DNA from 2 places in the Microbacterium sp. PAMC21962 genome. Region 2 is predicted to be linked to the other one. Evidence: riboswitches for the same ligand, from Rfam matches in the RefSeq annotation. Region 2 holds a riboswitch; the other holds the start of a gene.
The links. Region 2 has a riboswitch for thiamine pyrophosphate ahead of thiM (hydroxyethylthiazole kinase). Riboswitches for the same ligand answer to the same signal wherever they lie in the genome.

Region 1: linked by a shared signal. The riboswitch ahead of KY498_RS10120 (ECF transporter S component) and the one ahead of thiM (hydroxyethylthiazole kinase) in region 2 are both predicted to bind thiamine pyrophosphate.

The regions. Positions count from the first base shown of each region.
Region 1 is NZ_CP080381.1:2,110,400-2,116,783, forward strand. Features, by position in the region: gene KY498_RS10115 (ABC transporter ATP-binding protein) at 1-905, opposite strand, end outside; gene KY498_RS10120 (ECF transporter S component) at 986-1,651, opposite strand; TPP riboswitch at 1,645-1,754, opposite strand; gene KY498_RS10125 (D-alanyl-D-alanine carboxypeptidase) at 1,788-3,194, shown strand; gene KY498_RS10130 (SLC13 family permease) at 3,219-4,814, opposite strand; gene KY498_RS10135 (nuclease-related domain-containing protein) at 4,844-5,782, opposite strand; gene KY498_RS10140 (hypothetical protein) at 5,791-6,327, opposite strand; gene KY498_RS10145 (LssY C-terminal domain-containing protein) at 6,324-6,384, opposite strand, start outside.
Region 2 is NZ_CP080381.1:1,517,987-1,524,370, forward strand. Features, by position in the region: gene KY498_RS07385 (DNA polymerase III subunit gamma and tau) at 1-1,613, opposite strand, end outside; gene KY498_RS07390 (NAD(P)-binding domain-containing protein) at 1,700-2,803, shown strand; TPP riboswitch at 2,853-2,947, shown strand; gene thiM (hydroxyethylthiazole kinase) at 2,941-3,744, shown strand; gene thiE (thiamine phosphate synthase) at 3,741-4,424, shown strand; gene thiD (bifunctional hydroxymethylpyrimidine kinase/phosphomethylpyrimidine kinase) at 4,421-5,854, shown strand; gene KY498_RS07410 (hypothetical protein) at 5,946-6,384, opposite strand, start outside.

The DNA of each region.
Region 1 (6,384 bases), 590 kb from region 2:
CCGGATGCCGGGGGCACGAGCCCCGCCAGGGTCATCGCGAACGTCGACTTCCCGGCCCCGTTCGCCCCGGTGATCGCCAGGGCCCGCCCGGCCCGCAGCCGGGCGTCGATGCCGGCCGCGACGATCCGCGGCATCCGCTCGCCGAACGGGCGCCGGCCCACCGCGACGGCGTCGGCGCTCAGCAGGACCTCCCCCGTGCCCGTGCGCGGCCGGGGGTCGATCGCGACGGGGACGTCCGGCACCCAGACGCCCGCCTCGGTCAAGGCCGCGCCGTGCGCGCCGAAGACGCGCTCGGCGCTCCCGTCCGCGAGCACCCCGCCGTCGGATCCGAGCACCACGACGCGGTCGATGTGCTCGGCCCACAGCGCGACGCGGTGCTCCACGACGACGAGCGTGGCGCCCGTCCGCGACGCCGCCTCGACGACCGCGTCGCGCACGGCGACGGCCCCGGCCGGGTCGAGGTTCGCCGTCGGCTCGTCCAGCAGCAGCAGTCCGGGTCGCATCGCGAGGGCGCCGGCGAGCGCGAGCCGCTGCTTCTGTCCGCCGGAGAGGGCGGCGGTCGGGTGGTCGCGCGGCACGTCGAGGCCGACGGCGCGGAGGGCCTCGTCGACCCGCCGCCAGATCTCGTCGGCGGGGACGCCGAGGTTCTCGCACGCGAAGGCGACGTCGTCGCCCACCCGGGCGAGCACGACCTGCGCATCGGGATCCTGGAGCACCAGGCCCGCCCGTCCGCGCACCGCGGCGGGCGCGTGGCCGTCGATCAGGAGCGCACCGGCATCCTCACCGTCCTCCGCATCGCCCAGCACGCCGGCCAGCCCGCGCAGCAGCGTCGACTTGCCCGAGCCGCTCGCGCCGAGGAGCAGGACGTGCTGGCCCGGCTCGATGTCGAGGTCGAGCTCCGACACGGCCCAGCGCCGACGGCCGGCGTGACGCCAGCCCCACCCTCGTGCGCTGACCGCCGCGGGCGCCGCGAGCGAGGCCGGGCTCACGCCGCGTCGGGCGCGTCCGCGATACGTGCCTCTCGACCCGCCGCGAACCGGTCCAGCGCGCCCGTGGCGGCCAGGGCACGGGCGATGAGCCACGACACCAGACCCGCGACGAGGATGCCGGAGACGACGGCGGCACCGAAGTAGATCGCTCGCGGCCCGAACTCGTAGGCGGCGATCGAGGAGAAGTTGGTGTCGAGGAGGGCCACGGCGAGGCCGGCGAGGGCGCCCGAGGTGAGCGCCGCGATCAGGCGATAGTTCGCGTACGCGAACAGCGCGAACCCGAGCTCGGCGCCGATGCCCTGCACGACGCCCCAGACCAGCGTGAGGAAGCCCCACTGCGTGCCGACGGCCATCGACACCACCGCGGCGACGACCTCGGTGTACAGCGCGGCGCCGGGCTTGCGGATGATGAGACCACCGAGCACACCGGCGAACAGCCACCCGCCGGACAGCAGCCCCTCCAGCCCCGGAGCGAACGCGAGGATGCTGCTCAGCGGCGTCCACGCCTGGCCCCACAGCCAGAAGACGACACCGGCGGCCACACCGATGACGCTGGCGACGACGATGTCGACGACGCGCCAGCGCAGGCGGCCGGTGCGCGCGGCGGAACGGGATGCCGCGGCATCCGACGAGACGGTGGACGGGGACGCAGACGCGTGCATGTTTCTCTCCTCCCTGCGCCGGCATGATCCGGATCAGGTTCGACGGTCGAAGCGTGGATCGCTTCCTCTCAGCCCGGCTCACCGGACTCCCGTGGTTGTGCGCTCGAGTATAGCGGCGACCGGGTACGTTGGGCGGGTGACCTCGGACGACGCGCCCCCGCCGTCGCGACGCGCGCTGCGCGAGTCCACCGCACCGACCGACATCGTCATCGTGCGGGGCCGCGACGGACGTCAGGCGCTCGGCTGGCTCGACGACACGACCGTGACGGGGACGCTCGCCGTCGCGAACACCGCGCCCGCACCCGACCTGCTCACGAGGCGGCCGCGGCGATCGCCCCTGCGGGCGGGGGTGATCGCGCCGATCCTCACCACCATCGCCGTCGCGGGCGCGTACGCCGCGGCGACCCTGCTCTGGCCGCTCTGGGCCGTCACGCCGACGGTGCGCGCGATCGACCCGGACGGTCCCGCCTCGCCGGCGACCGCCGTGGCGTGGCCGACGGAGGGGGCCGGCGCCGTCGGGGTCGGGGGCATCGACGCGGTGGCCGCCTCCAGCGATGCGGCGGTCTCGATGGCGAGCATCTCGAAGCTCGTGACGGTGCTGATGATCCTGGACGAGATGCCGCTGAACGTCGGGGAGCAGGGGCGGGAGTTCGCGTTCACCTCGCGCGACCGCTCCACCTACTACGACTATCTGGCCAACGACGAGTCCGCCCTCGACGTGCCCGTCGGCGGCTCGCTCACGGAGTATCAGATGCTCCAGGGCATCCTCATCGGCTCGGCGGGCAACTACACCGATCGCCTCGCCGGCACGATCTGGCCGACCGACGAGGTCTTCTCGACCGCCGCGCGCGCGTGGCTCGACCGCCACGGGCTGCCCGGGATCACCCTGGCCGAGCCCACCGGGATCGATCCCGCGAACGCCGCCGATCCGGCCGCGCTCATCGCGCTCGCGCGGATCGCGCTGGCCCACCCGGTCGTGGCGGAGATCGTCCGCACCCGGACGGTCGAGCTTCCCGGGGCAGGCGAGGTCACCAACACCAACGACCTGCTCGCCGACCCGGCCGTGGTCGGTCTCAAGACCGGCAGCCTCGCGGGGTTCTACAACCTGCTGGCGGCGAAGGACGTCACCGTCGGCGCGGTGACCGTGCGCGTCTACGCGACCGCGCTCGGCCAGTCGTCCGACGAGGCCCGCGACCAGGAGACGGCGCGCCTGCTGGCCGACGTGGCCGCCGAGGTCGCCGTGCCGCGCACCCTGCCGGCCGGCACCCTCGCGGGCGTCGTGTCGACCGCGTGGGGGGCGACGGCGAACATCGTGACGGATGCCGACGCGGCGGTGATCCTGTGGAACGGCGCGGCATCCACCGTGACGACGGACCTCGATCTGGGCGCGGCGCGCACCGCCGACGCGGCCGTCGGCGAGGTGCGGGTGACGGGACCGCTGGACGCGGCGACCGTCGGCGTGCACCTCACCGCCGACATCCCCGATCCGGACGCGTGGTGGCGTCTGACCCACCCGCTGCAGCTGTGGGGTCTGGCCGACTGAGCCGCGGGCCGCGACGCGGCGGCGCTAGAACGGCCAGACCAGCGGCACGTACACCACGGCGACGAGGAGGTACACCGCCATCAGCGGCAGGCCGAGCTTGCCGTAGTCGCCGAACCGGTAGCCGCCCGGCTGCATCACCATCAGGTTGGCCGGAGTCGCCACGGGCGTGAGGAACGCGGCGGCGCCGGCCACCGTCAGCGCCATCATGAACGGCTGCACGCTGGCGCCGAGCGTCTGGGCGATGGCGACCGCGATCGGGAGCACGACGAGCACCGTGGCGACGTTCGAGATGAACTGACCCAGCACCATCGTCAGCACGCACAGCACCAGCAGGGCGAGCTGCGGTGAGCCCGAGCCGATGACGCCCAGCACGGCGTCGGCGACGATGTCCGCCGCCCCCGTCGTGATGAACGCCGACGACAGCGGGATCATCCCCGCGATGAGGATGACGGTCGTCCACGAGATCGCGCGGTAGGTCTGCGGCACCGTCAGCACCCGCAGCAGCACGAGGGCTCCCGCCGCGAGCAGTCCGGCGACCACCGCCGGCACGAGCCCCGTCGCGAGGAGCACGACCATCGCCCCGAGGACGCCGATCGCGCGCTTGGCGCCGCGGCCGAGCGGCACGGCACGCTGCAGATCCTGGGGCGGGGTCACCGCGATCACGTCCGGCGACTGGGCGTAGCGGGTCAGCGCGGCCCAGGGTCCCTGCACGAGCAGGGCGTCGCCGGCCTGGAGCACGAGCGCGCCGGCCACTCCCGTGCCCCGCGACGCGTTGGGGCCCTCGTCGTCACCGCGGCGGACGGCGAGGATCACGAGGTCCTCGCCGCGGGTCGTCATGCCCGCCGACACCGTACGTCCGATCAGTCGCGATCGCGGCGCGACCAGCACTTCGGCGACGCCCTCGCGTGCGCTGAACAGCAACCCGGTGTCGAGGTCGACGTCGTAGCTCGCGCGGAGCGCCTGCGCGTGCTCCCGCGGGTCCGGCGCCACCTCGCCCAGCCGCTCCGCCGTCCGCTCCGGCAACAGCCGGCCGCCGCCGAGCGCGACGACCGCGACGGTCAGCAGGACGAGCGGGATGCCGGCGAGCGCGAACTCGAAGAAGCCGAACTCCCGACCGCCGGCGGCGGCCGCCGCCTCGCTGACGACGATGTTGACGGGCGTTCCGGTGAGGGTCAGCAGCGACCCCGCGCTCGCGGCGAACGCGAGCGGGATCAGCAGCTTGGAGGGGACGATGCCGGCGCGCACCGCGACGACCACCACGACCGGCAGCAGCGCCGCGACGGCGCCGTTGATCGAGATGAAGGCGGTGAGCACGGCCGCCAGCAAGCCGATGATCGCCGTCAGCCGTCCGCGTCCACGGCCCGCGCGCGTGACGACCTGCTGTCCCAGCCAGGCCGTGACACCCGTGGCATCCAGTGCTTCGCTCACCACGAACAGCGACGCGATGAACAGCACGGTGGGATCGCCGAAGCCCGCGAACGCCGCGCCCAGCGTCAGCACCCCGGTCGCCCACAGCGCCAGGGCGACCCCCAGCGACACGAGGGCGAGCGGCACGCGACCGCTGACGAAGGCCACGACCGCGAGAGCGAGGATCAGGAAGGTCCAGGCGGCGGGGTCCATGCCCTCACCCTAGACGCGACGCCACGGCCTCAGACGAACCGCACCGTCTGCTGCAGGCGGGTGCGGACGTCGAACAGCTCGTTTCCGCCGATGTCGCGTGCGCCGGTGAGGCCGCGCCGCAGCACGGTCGACAGCGCCGAGCGGGCCACGACCGCCACGGGCAGTCCGCGCACCTTGCCGATCTCCTCGATCGCAGTGACGACGTCGTCGTCGGGGAGCACCACGATCGCGCCGCTGAACCGCACGCGGGCCGCGCGGGCGAGCGCCCGCGCCCCCGCCACGAGGTCGGCGATCGGCGCGCCGACGCCGTCGCCGATCAGCTCGCCGCGGCGCAGACGCACGGGACCCCCGAAGTCCTCGCTGAGCAGGGCGTAGAGGCCGCTGGGGCCGAGGACGATGTGGTCCAGCTTCAGCGACGGGTCGCGGGGGTCGGCGGCGACGTCGTGCCAGACCGTGTAGCCCATTCCGAGCTCGCCGACGATGCGCGCGGTCGCCTCCTCGGCGAGGGCGTCGGCGAGGAGGCGTTTGAGCTCGCGGGGCGCCGCCCGCACGAGTGCCGGGTCGTAGGGGTCGGCGAGGGCCGTGCCCCGCCCCGCCCACTCCCGGATCAGGTCGAGGTAGCGCTCGCGGCGCCAGCCGCCGGGCTGTCCGAACGATCGGGCCCGCGGCCTCGTGTCGGCCGGGCGGGCCGGCGGCCGCCACCCGCCGTCCGCCGCGGCGTCGGGGCCGTAGGCGGCGGCCTCGACCCCGCCGAAGCCGTGCCCGCGGTCGTACGCCGCCCGCGCCTCGGCGCTTCCGACGAGCTCCCAGGCCCGCTGCACCTGCACGAACTGCGCCGCGTCGCCGCCCGTGTCGGGGTGGGTCTGGCGCAGCCGCAGCCGATACGCCCGGCGCAGCTCGTCGTCGGCCACGTCCGGCGCGACGCCGAGCACCTCGTAGGCGGACGCGGAGAGCGGACTGTCGAACACGTGATCCCTCAGCGCTTCTCGTTGCGACGTGCGTAGGCGGCGGCGCTGCGGCTCGACAGGGCGAGCAGAACCAGGATGTCCAGCGCGAGGGCGGGCAGCGTCGAGAAGAGCGTGATCTCCTGGTCGCGCACCCACCAGCTCGCGAAGGCGGCCGAGATGGAGAGGGTGGCGACGGTCATGACCGCGACGCGGGCGAGGTTGCTCCCGCGGTAGAGCAGCAGCACGCACGCGAGCTGGATCGCCGCCCCGATCGCGAACACCGCGAGCACGAGCAGGAGCGAGGCGTCGAGCACGTCGGGCGTCACCTCGATCCCGTCCAGATCGAGCTCCAGCTCGCCCGCGTAGGCACGCCAGTGCACGGCCAGATCGATCATCGACACGATCCCCACCAGGGCGCTCAGCAGCACGAGCCCCGCCCCCGCGACGGTGGTCGCCGGCCGCCGCATGCCGGGGTCGTGGGCGACGGGCTGGAGCAGTCGGGTGACGGGCTCGTACGAGGGGCGCTTCTCGTGGCGCTGCCGACGGCCGCCCTCCGCCGCGCTCATGCCGTCACCGCCCGCACGTCGACGACGGGCAGGTCGCCGTCGGTGCGGATGCTGTCG
Region 2 (6,384 bases):
GCGTCGAAGCGCGCGACGTACTTGACCCGGATGCCGAGGACAGCGTGGATCGCTCCGCGCAGGTCTTCGCTCGGTCCCTTCCCGGCCGCGAGCTTCTTGAAGGCGGCCACGTCGCCCTGCGTCCGGAAGCTGAGGGTCAGCACGTCGTCGGCGAACGCGATCGGGGTGGCGTCGGTCGCGATCATCCACGACGACCGGCTCACCGGTTCGAGCCGCTGCAGGATCTCGGGCCACGCGTCGCGCACCTGCGGCAGCGTCACGGGACCTGCCGGCGGCACGGGTGCGGCGGCAGCCGGCGGAGTCGGTGCGGCGACCGCCGGCGGGACCGGTTCCTCCGGCGGAGTCGACGCGACCGGTGCGGCCGGCGCTGCGGTGGCCGGCGGGGTCGGCGCGGCGGCAGCCGGCGGGTTCGGCGCGGCCGGCGGCTCGGCGACGGGAGCGGCGGCGGGCACGGCCACCGGCGGCGAGTCCGGGGCCGCCGCCGGAACGGATCCGGCGGTGTGGGCGAGGACGCGGGCGACGAGCAGCTCCAGCTGCAGCCGCGGGGACGTCGCACCGCTCATGTCGTCGAGGGCCCCGACGACGAGATCGGCGATGCGCGAGAGGCGATCGGTGCCGAACGCGGACGCCTGACGGCCCATCCGCTCGAGCTCGTCGGCCGGGATGCCGCGCAGCACCGCGCCGGCACCGTCTCCCGTGGCCGCGACGATGATGAGGTCGCGCAGACGCTCGAGCAGGTCGTCGACGAATCGACGCGGGTCCTGACCCGTCTGCACGACGCGGTCGACGGCCGCGAAGGCGGCGGCCGCGTCGTGGGCCGAGAACGCCGTGACGACCTCGTCGAGCAGGGCGCCGTGCGTGTAGCCGAGCAGGGCGACGGCGCGCTCGTAGCGCACGGTCGCACCGGCGGCGCCGTCGACCGGATCGGATCCGGCGATGAGCTGGTCGAGCAGCGACAGCGTGTCGCGGGGCGACCCCCCGCCGGCGCGGACCACGAGCGGCAGCACGCCCGCCTCCGTCTGCACACCCTCCTGGGCGCACAGCTGTTCGACGTACTCGAGCATCGCGGCGGGCGCGACGAGGCGGAACGGGTAGTGGTGGGTGCGCGAGCGGATGGTGCCGATGACCTTCTCGGGCTCGGTCGTCGCGAAGATGAACTTGACGTGCTCCGGCGGCTCCTCGACGAGCTTGAGCAGGGCGTTGAACCCCTGCGCCGTCACCATGTGCGCCTCGTCGAGGATGAAGATCTTGAACCGGTCGCGCGCGGGGGCGAAGATCGCGCGCTCACGCAGGTCGCGGGCGTCGTCGACGCCGTTGTGCGAGGCCGCGTCGATCTCCACCACGTCGAGGGAGCCCCCGCCTCCGCGGCTGAGCTCCACGCAGCTGTCGCAGACGCCGCAGGGGGTGTCGGTCGGGCCCGCCGCGCAGTTCAGGCAGCGGGCGAGGATGCGCGCCGACGTCGTCTTGCCGCAGCCGCGCGGGCCGCTGAACAGATACGCGTGCCCGACGCGGTCGCCGCGCAAGGCGGTCATGAGCGGCTCGGTCACCTGCGCCTGCCCGATCATCTCGCCGAACGTCTCCGGACGGTAGCGGCGGTACAGGGCGGTGGTCACCAGAACAGACTACGGCGTGCCCCCGACATGCGGCGCGGCGGGCGCCCCGGCGGGAACATCTGCGGCCGGACCGCGTTGGGATGGGCATGAGTCTCGCCCTGCCCGACCGGACGGTGGACGTCCTCGTGATCGGCGCCGGCCAGGCGGGACTGTCGGCGGCCTACCATCTGCGCCGCCGCGGGTTCGTCCCGGCACCGGGCGACGGACGCGCCCCCGTGTTCGTCGTGCTCGACGCCGATGCCGCTCCGGGCGGCGCCTGGCAGCATCGGTGGCGTTCGCTGCGGATGGCGACCGTCAACGGCATCCACGAACTGCCGGGAGCCCCCGTTCCCCCGGCCGACCCCGACGCGGCGAGCGCCGACGTGCTCCCGGCGTACTTCGCCGACTACGAGCGGCGATTCGATCTGAGGGTCCAGCGGCCCGTGGACGTCACCGCCGTGCGCCGCGTCGACGCCGATCCGCACGGCCTCCTGGAGGTCGACACCGATCGCGGAGCCTGGCACGCGCGGTTCGTGATCAACGCCACGGGCACCTGGCGACGGCCGTTCTGGCCCCACTACCCGGGTCAGGAGCAGTTCGCGGGCCGCCAGCTGCACGTGCACGACTACGTGTCGGCCGACGAGTTCCGCGGTCAGCGCGTCGTCGTCGTGGGCGCCGGCATCTCGGCCGTGCAGCTCCTGGAGGAGATCTCCCGGGTCGCCGACACCTTCTGGGTCACGCGGCGGGAGGTGCGGTGGGATGCCGCGGAGTTCGACACCGCGGCCCGCGTCGCGGCGATCGCGGGCGTGGAGGAGCGGGTGCGGCGCGGCGAGGCGCCGGGCAGCGTGATCTCGGTGACGGGCCAGCACTGGACGCCCTGGGCGCGGCGCGCGCAGGAGCGCGGCGTCCTCGTGCGCCACCCGATGTTCACCCGCATCGAGGAGCACGGGGTACGGATGCCCGACGGGTCGTTCGAGCCCGCCGACGTCATCCTGTGGGCCACCGGCTTCCGCGCCGACATCGCCCATCTCGCCCCGCTGGGGCTGCGGACCGCGCTCGGCGGTGTCCGCGTGGCGAACGGTCGCGCCGTGGACGAGCCGCGGCTGTTCCTCATCGGCTACGGGCCGTCGCAGTCGACGGTGGGCGCGAACCGCGCCGGCCGCGATGCGGTGCGCGCGATCGTGGCCGACCTCGCGGCCGCTCCGGTCTGAGCCGCCGACGGCGGGTTCGCGCCCGCGGCGACGCCCTGCTACATTCCTGGTCAACGACACGGGGTGCCCGAACCATGGGCTGAGATCACACCCGTCGAACCTGATCTCGTTCGTACGAGCGAAGGGATGTCCCCCCGATGAGCGCGCGCGCCCACCTCTCCCCCGCCGACGCCGTGGATGCCGTGCGCACGGCCCATCCGCTGGTGCAGTGCATCACCAACGCGGTGGTGACGAACTTCACCGCCAACGCCCTCCTGGCCCTGGGCGCCGCCCCCGCGATGTGCGACATCCCCGGCGAAGCGGGCGTGTTCGCGGGCATCGCGGACGGCGTGCTCGTGAACCTCGGCACGCCGACGGCCGAGCAGCGCACCGCGGCGCGCGAGGCGGTCGCGGCGACCGAGCGCTGGGTGCTCGATCCCGTCGCCGTCGGCGTGCTCCCGGTGCGGACGGCCCTCGCCGCCGAGCTCGTCGAGCGCCGACCCGCGATCGTGCGCGGCAATGCGTCGGAGATCCTCGCACTCGCCGGCCTCGGGGCGGGCGGACGCGGCGTGGATGCCACCGACGACCCGGAGGCCGCGGGGGACGCGGCGGTCGCGCTCGCCCGGCGGACGGGCGGGGTGGTGGCGGTGTCGGGGCCGGTCGACCTGATCACCGACGGCACCCGGGTGGTCCGGGTGCACGGCGGCGACGCGCTGCTGACCCGGGTGACGGGAGGCGGATGCGCGCTCGGTGCGACCATGGCGGCCTTCCTGGGCGTGTGCGACCCACTGTCGGCGGCGGTCGCGGCCTCCGCCGTGCACGCCGTCGCGGCGGAACGGGCGGCGCGCGCGGCCCGCGGGCCGGGCTCGTTCGCGGTGGCGTTCCTCGACGCTCTGGCCGCCGTGGCGCCGGCCGACCTCGACACCCCCGATCGCCTCTCGTCTGCGGAGCCCGCGCGATGAGCGGGGCCACCGGTCACGACCTCTCGCTGCACCTCGTCACCGACGAGCGCGTCCCGTTCCCGCTGCTGTGCGAGATCGTCGATGCGGCCGTGGCCGGCGGGGCGAGCGTGGTGCAGCTGCGCGCCAAGGCCTCCACCGCCCGCGAGCTGATCGCACAGACGGTCGCTCTGTCGGATGTCGTCGCCGCACGGGCGGCGCTCGTCGTCGACGACCGGCTCGACGTCGTGCTCGCGGCCCGTGACGCCGGCGCCCGTGTCGACGGCATCCACCTGGGCCAGAGCGACGTGCCCCCGCAGACCGCCCGTGCCCTGCTCGGCGCCGACGCGCTGGTCGGCTGGACGGCGAACACCCCCGCCCACCTCGCCGCCGCGGCCGAGATGCCCGCCGGCACCCTCGACTACCTCGGGGTGGGGGTCATCCGGCCCACCGCGACCAAGCCCGATCACCCCGAGCCGCTCGGCATCGGCGGGTGCGCGAGGATCGCCGCCGCGACCGCACTGCCCTGCGTCGCGATCGGGGGCGTGACGCCGGCCGACGTCCCTGCCCTCCGGGCCGCGGGCGCCGCGGGCGTCGCGGTGGTCTCGGCGATCTGCGCGGCCGCCGATCCGGGCGCGGCGGCGGGGGTCTTCGCCGCCGCTCTGACCGGCCCCGCCGAGCACGCCGCCGAGGCGGCCCGGTGACCGCCGGCATCCCCCGCGTGCTCAGCATCGCCGGGACCGATCCGACCGGTGGGGCGGGCATCCAGGCCGACCTCAAGTCGATCGGCGCGCTCGGCGGGTACGGGATGGCGGTGGTCACGGTGCTCGTCGCCCAGAACACCCGCGGCGTGCGCACGCTGCACGCGCCGCCGACGGCGTTCCTCGACGAGCAGCTGCGCGCGGTCAGCGATGACGTCGAGATCGATGCGGTCAAGATCGGGATGCTGCTCTCGGGCGAGATCGCCGGCGTCGTCGAGGCCTGGCTGACGCGGGTGCGTCCGCCGGTGGTGGTCCTCGATCCGGTGATGGTGGCCACGAGCGGCGACCGGCTCCTCGACGCCGAGGCGGTGGCGGCCGTCCGTCGGCTGTGCCGCCGCGCCCACCTCGTCACCCCGAACCTGCCCGAGCTGGCCGTCCTCGTCGACGCCGCGCCCGCCGCATCGTGGCCGCAGGCCGTGGCACAGGCCGAACGCCTGCACCGTGAGACCGGGACGGCCGTGCTGCTGAAGGGCGGGCACCTCGACGGCGCCGCCTCTCCCGATGCGATCGTCGACGCCGACGGCGTGCACGAGGTCTCCGGCATCCGCGTGATGACCCGTCACACGCACGGCACCGGGTGCTCGCTGTCCTCCGCCATGGCCACGCTCGGCGCCGCCGGGATGCCGTGGCCGGCGGCGCTGGCACGGGCGAAGGCGTGGCTGACGGGCGCGTTGCAGCATGCGGACGCCCTTCGCGTCGGCGAGGGCGACGGACCCGTCGACCACTTCCACGAGCTGCGCCCCGCGCTGCGGGACGGGGCGCCGTGGAGCGCGGGCGTGTGGCGGCTGACCTCGACCGTTCGCGCCGACGTCGACGCGTGCGACCTCGTGACGGGCCTCGGCGACGGCTCCCTCGACCTCGACCGCTTCCATCGCTACCTCGCGCAGGACGCCCTGTATCTGCGGGCATACTCCCGCGTGCTCGCCCGCGCCGCCGAGCTCGCCGCGGACGGGCAGGAGCGCGCCTTCTGGACGGAGGCGTCGGCCTCGTGCCTCCTCGAGGAGGAGCGCCTCCACCGCGTGCGCATCGGCGAGGCCCACCCCGAGCCGGGCCCGGCCACGCGCGGCTATCTCGCCCACTTCGACCGGGTCGTCGCGGGCGGCTCCTCTGCGGAGCTGGTCGCCGCCGTGCTCCCCTGCTTCTGGCTCTACGCCGATCTCGGCACCCGGCTCGCGCCGCTCGCGCACGACGCGCACCCCTACGCCGACTGGCTGCGGGCCTACGGCGACCCGGCGTTCGCGGAGGCTACGAGGCGGGCGATCGCGATCGCCGACGCGGCAGCCGCCGCGGCATCCCCGGACGACCGCGACCGGATGTCCGCCGCGTTCGAGCGGTCGATGCGTCACGAGCTCGCCTTCTTCGACGCCCCCTGAGGGTGACGATTCCGTTGACGCTCACGCCGGATACCAGACCCGGGTTTCCTGCACGGACGTCAACGGAACGGCCTGTGGACGAGAGGGCGCCTCAGACGACGAGGGCGAGCGACATCAGACCGACGGATGCCGCCATCGCCGCGTACTGTCCGCGATCCAGCGCGGTGCGTGCCCGCACCGCCACCCGCACCGATCCGAGCACATAGGCGCCGGCGAGCACCACGCCCACCGGTGCGAGCGCCGGGGCGGACGCCCCGTGGTGATGCGCGGCGTCGGCGACCCCGCCGCCCGTCATCGCGAGCATCAGCGCCGCCATCACGACCATGCCTGCGGCGGCATGCAGTCCCATCGGCATCCGTACGGCGTCCGCGGAACGGCCGGATCCTCGACGCCGTCCACCGGCCGCCGAGAGGGCGATCGCCCCGGCCAGGAGCATCGCCACCCACCACACCACCGGCACGAGCCGCGTCACCGCGGCATCCGCCATCGCGACGAGCATGAGCAGCGCGGTCGCCAGCTCCCCGGCTCGC